3 regions of the Rhizobium sp. BK008 genome follow, and region 1 is predicted to be linked to each of the others. Evidence: predicted binding sites of a transcription regulator. Region 1 holds the regulator's gene; each other region holds the start of a gene.
What was found. Region 1 encodes HrcA, which represses chaperone genes, less so after heat shock. Its sites were predicted from a motif close to GTTAGCACTCNCNNNNNGNGAGTGCTAAC; they were not measured.

Region 1 (3,277 bases):
GGTCTCGTCAGGCTCGACGAAATTCAGCTCCGCCGCCGATTTGGCGGTGAAGCCGAGCGGCCCGATCAATTCCTGGATCTCGCGGATCTTGCCGGCATTGTGGCTGGCGACGACGATGGTCTTCGTTTCAAGCTTGCGCATTCAGATATCCTGTTCGATGCCCCAGATTTTAGCCTCTGCGCATTCCAGGCTGTTGCCGGCCGGATCGCGGAAATAGATCGAGCGGCCGCCGTTCGGCCAGCGCACCTCGGATTCGATCGCCACGCCCGCCGCCGTCAGCTTCTCGGCCATGGCGTCGATATTGCGGCCGGATACCCGGAAACAGGCATGGCCCTGGCCGGTCGTGCCGTGCGGCGGCACCTGCAGGGCATCAGGCGCCGGCGGCTTCACCGTTTCCTCGGGGTTGAAGATCAACAGAACGCCGGGCCCGCAGCGGAAGAAGACATGCCGGTTGGCGGCGCGGGCGATCTTCTCCAGTCCGAGGACGTCTTCGTAAAACGCCTCGGCCTGATCGAGATCCCGCGCATAGAGCGCCGTTTCCAACATGCCTTCCAGCATGGGGTTCATCCTTCGACGGCTTGCTTCTGCAGCGCCACCAGTTCGCCGATGCCGTTTCTGGCAAGCTGCATCAGCGAGGTGAATTCGCCCTCGCTGAACGGCGTGCCCTCGGCCGTGCCCTGGATCTCGACGATCCCGCCGGTGCCGGTCATGACGAAGTTCGCATCGGTCTCGGCCGAGGAATCCTCGAGGTAATCGAGATCGATCACCGGCTGGCTGGCGAAGATACCGCAGGAGATGGCGGCGACATGATCCTTCAGGACCCGGTCGACCTTGATCATGTTGCGGCTTTCCATCCATTTCAGGCAGTCGTAAAGCGCGATCCAGCCGCCGGTGATCGAGGCGGTCCGCGTACCCCCATCGGCCTGGATGACGTCGCAGTCGAGCGTGATCTGCCGTTCGCCGAGCGCCTGCAGGTCGACGACGGCGCGCAACGACCGGCCGATCAGCCGCTGAATTTCCTGGGTGCGGCCGCCCTGCTTGCCGGCGGCGGCCTCGCGCTTCATGCGCTCGCCGGTTGCCCGCGGCAGCATGCCGTATTCGGCGGTGACCCAGCCCTTGCCGGTATTGCGCAGCCAGGGCGGCGTCTTTTCTTCAAGGCTGGCCGTGCAGAGCACATGCGTATCGCCGAACTTGACCAGGCAGGAGCCTTCCGCATGCTTGGAAAAATTGCGCTCGAACGAGACCTTGCGCATCTGGTCGATTTTTCTGCCTGAAGGCCGCATTCTTATCTCCTGGGGTTTGTTGACCGCTTCTACGATTGGCGGCGCCTATTTGCAAATTCCCTTTTGCCACGGGTGCGAGTTTGACTTACTTTTCGGGAAGTATCATCAGCGCGGGTTCTTAAGCTTCATGGGCATCAGGTCGACGTCGGTTTCGGATGCTGTTGCCGCACTGGACGAGCGCTCCAGGGAAATTTTTCGGCGCATCGTCGAAGGCTATCTGGAAAGTGGCGAGCCGCTCGGTTCGCGCAACCTGTCCCGTCTTCTGCCGATGTCGCTGTCGCCGGCCTCGGTGCGCAACGTCATGAGCGATCTCGAAGAGCTCGGCCTGATCTATTCGCCGCATGTCAGCGCCGGACGGCTGCCGACCCAGATCGGCCTGCGTTTCTTCGTCGATGCCTTCATGCAGGTCGGCGACCTCTCCGCCGAGGAGCGCGCCAACATCGACCGGCAGGTGCGGGCCGAAAGCGGCGGCAATCCGGTGGAATCGATGATGAACGAGGCAAGCCGCATGCTGTCCGGCATTTCGCGCGGCGCCGGCCTCGTCATCACCTCGAAAAGCGATCCGGTGCTGAAACATGTCGAGTTCATCCGGCTCGAACCGACCAAGGCGCTGGCCGTGCTCGTCGGCGATCACGATCAGGTGGAAAACCGCATCATCGAGCTGCCGGCGGGCGTCACCTCCTCGCAACTGACCGAGGCGGCGAATTTTCTCAATGCCCATATGTCCGGCCAGACGCTGCCGGAACTCCGCAAGCAGTTGAGCCGGCTGAAGGATGACGTCCGCCACGAGCTCGATGCCCTGTCGCGCGATCTCGTCGAGCGCGGCATCGCTGTCTGGGCCGGCAGCCCGGACGAGGGCAAGCCCGCGCAACTGATCATCCGCGGCCGCGCCAACTTGCTCGAGGGGCTGGCCGGCGCCGAGGATCTCGACCGGCTGCGCTTGCTGTTCGACGATCTCGAGAAGAAGGACAGCCTGATCGAGATTCTCAATCTCGCCGAAACCGGTTCCGGCGTGCGCATCTTCATCGGTTCGGAAAACAAGCTCTTCTCGCTGTCCGGCTCGTCGCTGATCGTCGCGCCCTATCGTGACGATGACGATCGCATCGTCGGTGCCGTCGGCGTCATCGGCCCGACGCGGCTCAATTATTCCCGCATCGTGCCGATGGTGGATTACACCGCCCAGCTCGTCTCCCGCCTTTCGCGCAATCAGCTTTGACGCCGCAACTGGCGAACGTGCGGAATTTTCGCTTCTTTGTCACGCAGACTTGATTTTTTTCGGTCAAACCTCGATATCGGGCGCATCTGAAGACACCAACCGGAGACCGTCATGACCGATGACACGACGAAAAACGGACCTGACGCAACTGCGGCCGATGCCGCAGCCGACGCTGCCGCCTACGTCGAGAACGATATTGCGCAGGAAGAGGCTGCCCAGCCGGACCCGCTCGAGCTTCTGAAAGCCGAAAACGGTGAGCTGCGCGACCGCTATCTGCGCCTTGCCGCCGAGATGGACAATCTGCGCCGGCGCACCGAGCGCGAAGTGAAGGACGCCAAGTCCTATTCCGTCGCGGGTTTTGCGCGCGACATGCTCGCCGTCTCGGACAATCTGCGCCGCGCGCTTGATGCCATCTCTCCGGAGACCAAGGCCGCGGCCGATGCCGGCCTCAGCACCCTGATCGAAGGTGTCGAGATGACCGAGCGCGCCATGCTGTCGGCTCTTGAGCGCCACGGCGTTCGCAAGCTGGAGCCGGTCGGCCAGAAGTTCGATCCGAATTTCCATCAGGCGATGTTCGAGGTGCCCAACCCCGACGTGCCGAACAATACGGTCGTCCAGGTCGTGCAGGCAGGCTTCACCATCGGCGAACGCGTGCTGCGCCCGGCCATGGTCGGCGTCGCCAAGGGCGGCCCCAAGCCGGCCGAAGCCGAAACCAATTCCGTCTTCGACGAGAAGGACGCTTAAGGACGTTTCCCTTCCGCTCAGGAAGGGAAACCAA
Region 2 (3,277 bases), on a different contig from region 1:
CGCGCAGCTTGCCGACGATGACCGAGCCTTCCGCTCCGGCATTTTCGGCGATCTGCCGCGCCGGCGTCTCGAGCGCGCGGCGAACGATGTCGACACCGACACGCTGGTCGCTATTGGCGGTCTTGAGGTTGTCGAGCGCCTTGACGGAGCGCAGCAGCGCCACACCGCCGCCCGGCAGAATGCCTTCCTCGACCGCCGCCCGGGTTGCATGAAGCGCGTCGTCGACGCGGTCCTTCTTTTCCTTCACTTCGACTTCCGTCGAGCCGCCGACGCGGATGACGGCAACGCCGCCGGCGAGCTTGGCAAGACGCTCCTGCAGCTTCTCGCGGTCGTAATCGGAGGTGGTTTCTTCGATCTGGGCCTTGATCTGGGCAACACGGCCTTCGATGTCGGACTTGGCGCCCGCGCCGTCGACGATCGTGGTGTTCTCCTTTTCGATCGACACCTTCTTGGCACGGCCGAGCATGTCGAGCGTGACGGATTCGAGCTTGATGCCGAGGTCTTCGGAGATGACGGTGCCGGCGGTGAGGATGGCGATGTCTTCGAGCATGGCCTTGCGGCGATCGCCGAAGCCAGGCGCCTTGACGGCAGCGATCTTCAGGCCGCCACGCAGCTTGTTGACGACGAGGGTTGCAAGAGCTTCGCCTTCGACGTCTTCAGCGATGATGAGGAGCGGCTTGCCGGACTGGACGACGGCTTCGAGAACCGGCAGCATCGACTGCAGGTTCGACAGCTTCTTCTCGTGGATGAGGATATATGGGTCTTCGAACTCGGCCCGCATCTTGTCGGCATTGGTCACGAAGTAGGGGCTGAGGTAGCCGCGGTCGAACTGCATGCCTTCGACGACTTCGAGTTCGGTTTCGGCGGTCTTGGCTTCTTCGACGGTGATGACGCCATCATTGCCGACCTTTTCCATGGCTTCCGCCAAAAAACGGCCGATTTCGGCATCGCCATTGGCGGAGATCGTGCCGACCTGGGCGATTTCGGCATTGTTGGAGATCTTGCGGGCGTTGGCCTTCAGTTCCGCAACGATGGCGCCGACGGCGAGATCGATGCCGCGTTTCAGGTCCATCGGGTTCATGCCTGACGTGACGGCCTTGGCGCCCTCTTTGACGATCGCCTGGGCAAGCACCGTTGCGGTCGTGGTGCCGTCGCCGGCGATGTCGCTGGTCTTCGAGGCGACTTCACGGACCATCTGGGCGCCCATATTCTCGAACTTGTCTTCGAGTTCGACTTCCTTGGCGACGGAGACGCCGTCCTTGGTGATGCGCGGCGCGCCGAAGGACTTGTCGATCACGACGTTGCGGCCTTTCGGGCCGAGCGTCACCTTCACGGCGTTGGCCAGGATGTCGACGCCGCGCAGCATCTTCTCCCGGGCTTCGGTGCTGAATTTGACTTCTTTAGCAGCCATGTCCTCACTCCTTCATAGGCAGCCAGAGCAATTCCGGGAAAGGTGCGAAGCGGTTTTCCGTTCGGAATTGCGTCAGAAATAAAATGTTGGAGCTGTTCTGCTTTTCTACGACAAGCTGAAGCGCTCCAGCGTTGACGAATGTTCGCAGGGACCTCAGGCGGCCTGCTGCTGTTCGTCCTGGGTTTCGATGACGCCCATCACGTCGCTTTCCTTCATGATCAGCAGGTCTTCGCCATCGATCTTGATCTCGGTGCCGGACCATTTGCCGAACAGGATGCGATCGCCGGGCTTGACGTCGAGCGCCTGGATCTGGCCGGCATCGTTGCGTGCACCAGGGCCGACGGCGATGACCTCACCTTCCTGCGGCTTTTCCTTGGCAGTGTCGGGAATGATGATGCCGCCCTTGGTCTTTTCCTCTGACGTGACCCGGCGGACGAGAATGCGATCATGAAGCGGTCGGAACGACATGTCTTCCTCCATCGACAAACAGTGATGATGTTGCTCCCCCGGGCCGGACCGGATGACCAATCCGGGGCGGGTGCAAGGTTCCGCGCGAGCGCGCCTTGCGCGACTGATCTGGTTCGACGGCACTGCAATTTCAAGAGGGAATGAGAGAAAAATTAGCACTCTCCACCGACGAGTGCTAACGTATTGCAGGGAACAGAAAATCGGCTCCCGCGTTCGGACTACGAGGTGGATGACACTGCGTCGAAGGCGCGTTCAAGCCGCATCGAGGCTTGAATCCGGAATTTGACATTCCCAACTGTCTCATGATCGAGGCTTGACGAGCTCGATCACCGTCCCACGTCTTTTGGAGTGAGTGACATGGAAGAAAAGACCAATATAATCAGAGACCTCAGCATTGAGGAACGTGAGGAAATCTTCGTCGATATCGCTCGCACGCTGGAGGATACGGCGCGTGAGGCTCTTGTCGAAGGCAACATGCAGTTTGCGGCACTGTCCAACAACATGGCTGAAGCGATCCGCGTCAACGCCGACGAACTGGCCCGTGACGATCCCGACAATGCCGAGTTCGTGTTGCTGCAGGCGACGGCGATGATTTCGCAGTTCGAGGCCGTGCACCCCTATCGAATGGTGAGTATGGCCGTTCATTGATTGCCGCCGGCGCGTGCGGCTCGATCGCGCGCTCAAATCAATCGCCACCCACGCGGAACTCTCACTGCTTGCGAAGGTTATTGGATCACAACATCGAAGGGTGATCCATGATGACCGTCAAATCCACCGTGCCGCCCGAGAGCGGGACCGACGACGCGCGTTCCGCCGACACCGAACGGACCGAAGCCGATCGCAAAAGGGCATTGGAAACTGCCCGGCGCAACGTCAGTTCGACATTGGATCGCCACAGCGGCACCGAAACCCTAAGCCTCAAGCTTGCCAAAGAATATCTCAGCCTCGGCGGCCACCGCCGGTCGATGATCGACGACAATATCACCGACGTTCGTCAATGGGATGAAGATCCGCGGGAGGCCGAACGCTTCTGGAAGGAACGGGTGGAGACGCTTTCAAAGGACGAGCACAAACGGGTGGAGGATTTTCTTCTAACCATCAACACGCCGTGAAAGTGGCTGGGCCTGTTCTTCGGACGGCTTATTTAAATGCGCTTGGAGGAGATCATGGCGATAGACAAGCACGAGCAGATACGTCACCGTGCCTACGAAATCTGGGAGGCCGAAGGCCGCCCGGACGGCGCCGACCAGCGTCACTGGCTGCAAGCCTGTGATGAACTTGCGGGCGAGGATGAGCATGAAACACTGCAGAACCTGCTCGATGAAGACGACAGGGATGATGCAGCACTGCTCCAAGGCGCCGGCGAGAGCGGCGATTTCGATCGGCGACAAACGCCTG
Region 3 (3,277 bases), on a different contig from region 1:
CGTCGTAGAAACGGCGGGCTCTTTCGATGTCTTTTACGCCGATGGAGACGTGATCGAACATGGACGCAAACTCCCTGACTTCCCTTGGTCTCCGAAGGACGGCTCATCCCTCAAGATGGCACGACGCCAACATCTTTCAACCGCGGTCCGAAGTCAACGAAAGGGCGTCGTTCAAAAAGGCTGGCGATCCGCTCGAGCGCCTTGGCGAAGAAATCGGCGCGCCGAATTGCCGCTGTTCAGCGCAAGCCCTGCGACGCTGTCACGTGATTTGGGGGAAGGGCGGAGTAGGGGCCGGATCCTAACGCCACGGATGAGCCGGCGGGGTGTCACGAGCGATCTGCGCAGCGTCGGATAGCCTGAGCCATTCCTTCCGGTATCCGATGTTGAGAAGATTGAAGGACAGCATGTCTCTCCCGGCCTGCGAACGGCTCGCGCCGTTCACGGCATGGTCCGCGTGCGTCGGAACGCTCGCGTGATAGACGGTCCACGAACGGGCGGGTTCGATCCGGCGGTCGCGTCCGATGTCCATGGCGTAGTGGCCGGCCGCGCCGCCCTTGTTGTTGCCGACAGCAAAGGCGTTCGGTCTTCCTTCGTCTTCATGACTGTTCACGATGTCAACCTTCCGTCATTCGGGCCGTGGCCAAACGTTGTCTCGATCAGTGTTGCGCCGCTGCCGGGCGATAGGTTTAGCGGTTCCAGGCTGTCTTCCGTCGTCACCCGCTCGTGACGTTCGTCGTCACTGCGGATGCGGTATTGCAGCACATTGCCTCTCGGAGGCAGCGTGGCGGTAATGCGGTATGTATCGGGGAGTTTGGAGGGAACGATGAAGAACCCGTCCTTCAACCGGACGGTCTGCCCCACCTTGAAGATATGTGTTGCTGCCTCGCGTCGGACGGGGCGTCCGTTGCGTTGCGGGTTGCGCGTAGCGGTCATGATTGCTGGTGATCCTGTTCGAGTGCGGTTTCGAGATCTGACGGATGGATCGGCATCATCTGCAGCGTCGAACTCTGTGCGGCGATCGCCGGCAGGTGGATGAAAGCGCCGACGCGTCGCCAGGCAAGCCTGGAAACGCCATCGATCAATTCCTCGTCATAATCGACGCGATATTCCCCGGCTGGCTGTGTCCCGTCGAAACCTGGCAGGCGGAAAGGAGATGAAAAGCGGACGACGGTTTGTGTGGTGCGGCTTGTCACGGCTAAGGCCTCCGCAGGAATACGCCGATGCGTTTCCTGTATCGTTGAGATCCGAACCGGACGAACTCGGCGCTGCCGGTACATCCGCGGTCAGCGCCAAGCTCATTCCGGATCGAATACGCGAAATGCACGCCGGAACGACGTCATTATTCGCTATCGAGAATTCGGTGGTGTATGGCGGGTCGTAGGTCTCTGACACCGCGAAGCCAAGTCGGCCAAATCGACGAGACTTATCGTTACGCCTGGATTGCGTTTAAATCAAGATAAATTCGGATTTATCTATAAAAAACGCCAAATTAACTCCGCGGTCACGTAAATAAAATGGAGCGTAATGGCTCAAGAAATTCTATTCAATTCATAATTATTACAAAACATCCCGCCGAAATGATTTCCTGAATTTTTCAGCGTGAATAATATTTCTTGGCACTCCTATCAATCGAGTGCCACGGGTGCTATTTATGTGTTGCAGCCGCCATATGCGCCGGCAGCAGAAAGACCTCTATGAAATTCCGTTCACTTCACGACCGCGTCGTCATTCGACGTGCGGAAGGCGATGTCAAATCCAAGGGCGGGATCATCATTCCAGACGCCGCCAAGGAAAAGCCGCAGGAAGGCGACGTGGTCGCAGTCGGCCCGGGCCTGCGCGACAATAGCGGCACTCTCAACCCGCTCGACGTCAAGGTCGGTGATCGCATTCTGTTCGGAAAATGGTCGGGGGCAGAGGTCACGATCGAGGGCGAGATCCTTCTGATCATGAAGGAGACCGACATCATGGGCATCGTCGAAAAGATCGGAGTGGCCTCTCAAAAGGCCGCCTGATCGATCGCATTCCGATCCGTATCTCAAGACCGAACTGGACCAATATCATGTCTGCCAAGGAAATCAGATTCTCCACCGATGCGCGCGATCGCCTGTTGCGCGGCGTCGAATTGCTCAACAACGCCGTCAAGGTCACGCTTGGCCCCAAGGGCCGCAACGTCGTCATCGACAAGGCCTATGGCGCACCGCGCATCACCAAGGACGGCGTCACCGTCGCCAAGGAAGTCGAGCTCGCCGACAAGTTCGAGAACATGGGCGCGCAAATGGTGCGCGAGGTGGCGTCGAAGACCAATGATCTTGCCGGCGACGGCACGACGACGGCGACGGTGCTTGCGGCCTCCATCTTTCGTGAAGGCGCAAAGCTCGTCGCTGCCGGCATGAATCCCATGGATCTCAGGCGCGGCATCGATCTCGGCGTCGTTGCGGTGGTCAAGGAGATCCAGGCGCGGGCGAGGAAGGTCAAATCGTCAGGCGAAATCGCCCAGGTCGGCACCATTGCCGCCAATGGCGACGTCAGCGTCGGCGAGATGATCGCCAAGGCGATGGACAAGGTCGGCAATGAGGGCGTCATCACCGTTGAGGAGGCGCGCACCGCCGAGACCGAACTCGACGTCGTCGAGGGCATGCAGTTCGACCGCGGCTACCTCTCACCCTATTTCGTTACCAATGCCGAGAAGATGCGCGTGGAACTGGAGGACCCCTATATCCTCCTTCACGAGAAGAAGCTCGGCAGCCTGCAGGCGATGCTGCCAATCCTGGAAGCCGTCGTGCAGACCGGCAAACCGCTTCTGCTCATCTCTGAGGATGTCGAAGGCGAGGCGTTGGCGACGCTGGTCGTCAACAAGCTGCGCGGCGGCCTGAAGGTCGCGGCCGTCAAGGCGCCGGGCTTCGGCGACCGCCGCAAGGCCATGCTGGAAGATATTGCCGTGCTGACATCAGGCCAGATGATTTCCGAGGATCTCGGCATCAAGCTCGAAAACGTCACGCTCGATATGCTCGGCCGCGCCAAGCGCGTGCTGATCGACAAGGAGAGCACCACGATCATCGACGGTTCCGGCGATAAAGCGGCCATCCAGGCGCGCATCCAGCAGATCAAGGCGCAGATCGAGGAGACCACCTCCGACTACGACAAGGAAAAGCTGCAGGAACGCCTGGCGAAACTGGCCGGCGGCGTCGCAGTCATCCGTGTCGGCGGTGCGACCGAGACGGAGGTCAAGGAAAAGAAGGACCGCATCGACGACGCGCTGAACGCAACCCGTGCGGCG

Region 2: the regulator HrcA is predicted to act here: its motif matches at 2,031-2,059, upstream of FHT69_RS23845 (co-chaperone GroES).
Region 3: the regulator HrcA is predicted to act here: its motif matches at 1,613-1,641, upstream of groES (co-chaperone GroES).

The regions. Positions count from the first base shown of each region.
Region 1 is NZ_JACIFK010000007.1:137,814-141,090, forward strand. It holds gene rdgB (RdgB/HAM1 family non-canonical purine NTP pyrophosphatase) at 1-141, opposite strand, end outside; gene FHT69_RS24790 (VOC family protein) at 142-567, opposite strand; gene rph (ribonuclease PH) at 564-1,283, opposite strand; gene hrcA (heat-inducible transcriptional repressor HrcA) at 1,411-2,499, shown strand; gene grpE (nucleotide exchange factor GrpE) at 2,611-3,243, shown strand.
Region 2 is NZ_JACIFK010000006.1:355,092-358,368, reverse strand. It holds gene groL (chaperonin GroEL) at 1-1,411, opposite strand, end outside; gene FHT69_RS23845 (co-chaperone GroES) at 1,565-1,879, opposite strand; gene FHT69_RS23840 (hypothetical protein) at 2,237-2,527, shown strand; gene FHT69_RS23835 (hypothetical protein) at 2,635-2,991, shown strand; gene FHT69_RS23830 (DUF2934 domain-containing protein) at 3,046-3,277, shown strand, end outside.
Region 3 is NZ_JACIFK010000004.1:23,178-26,454, reverse strand. It holds gene FHT69_RS17850 (VOC family protein) at 1-61, opposite strand, end outside; gene FHT69_RS17845 (hypothetical protein) at 299-610, opposite strand; gene FHT69_RS17840 (hypothetical protein) at 607-933, opposite strand; gene FHT69_RS34285 (hypothetical protein) at 930-1,193, opposite strand; gene groES (co-chaperone GroES) at 1,695-2,012, shown strand; gene groL (chaperonin GroEL) at 2,060-3,277, shown strand, end outside.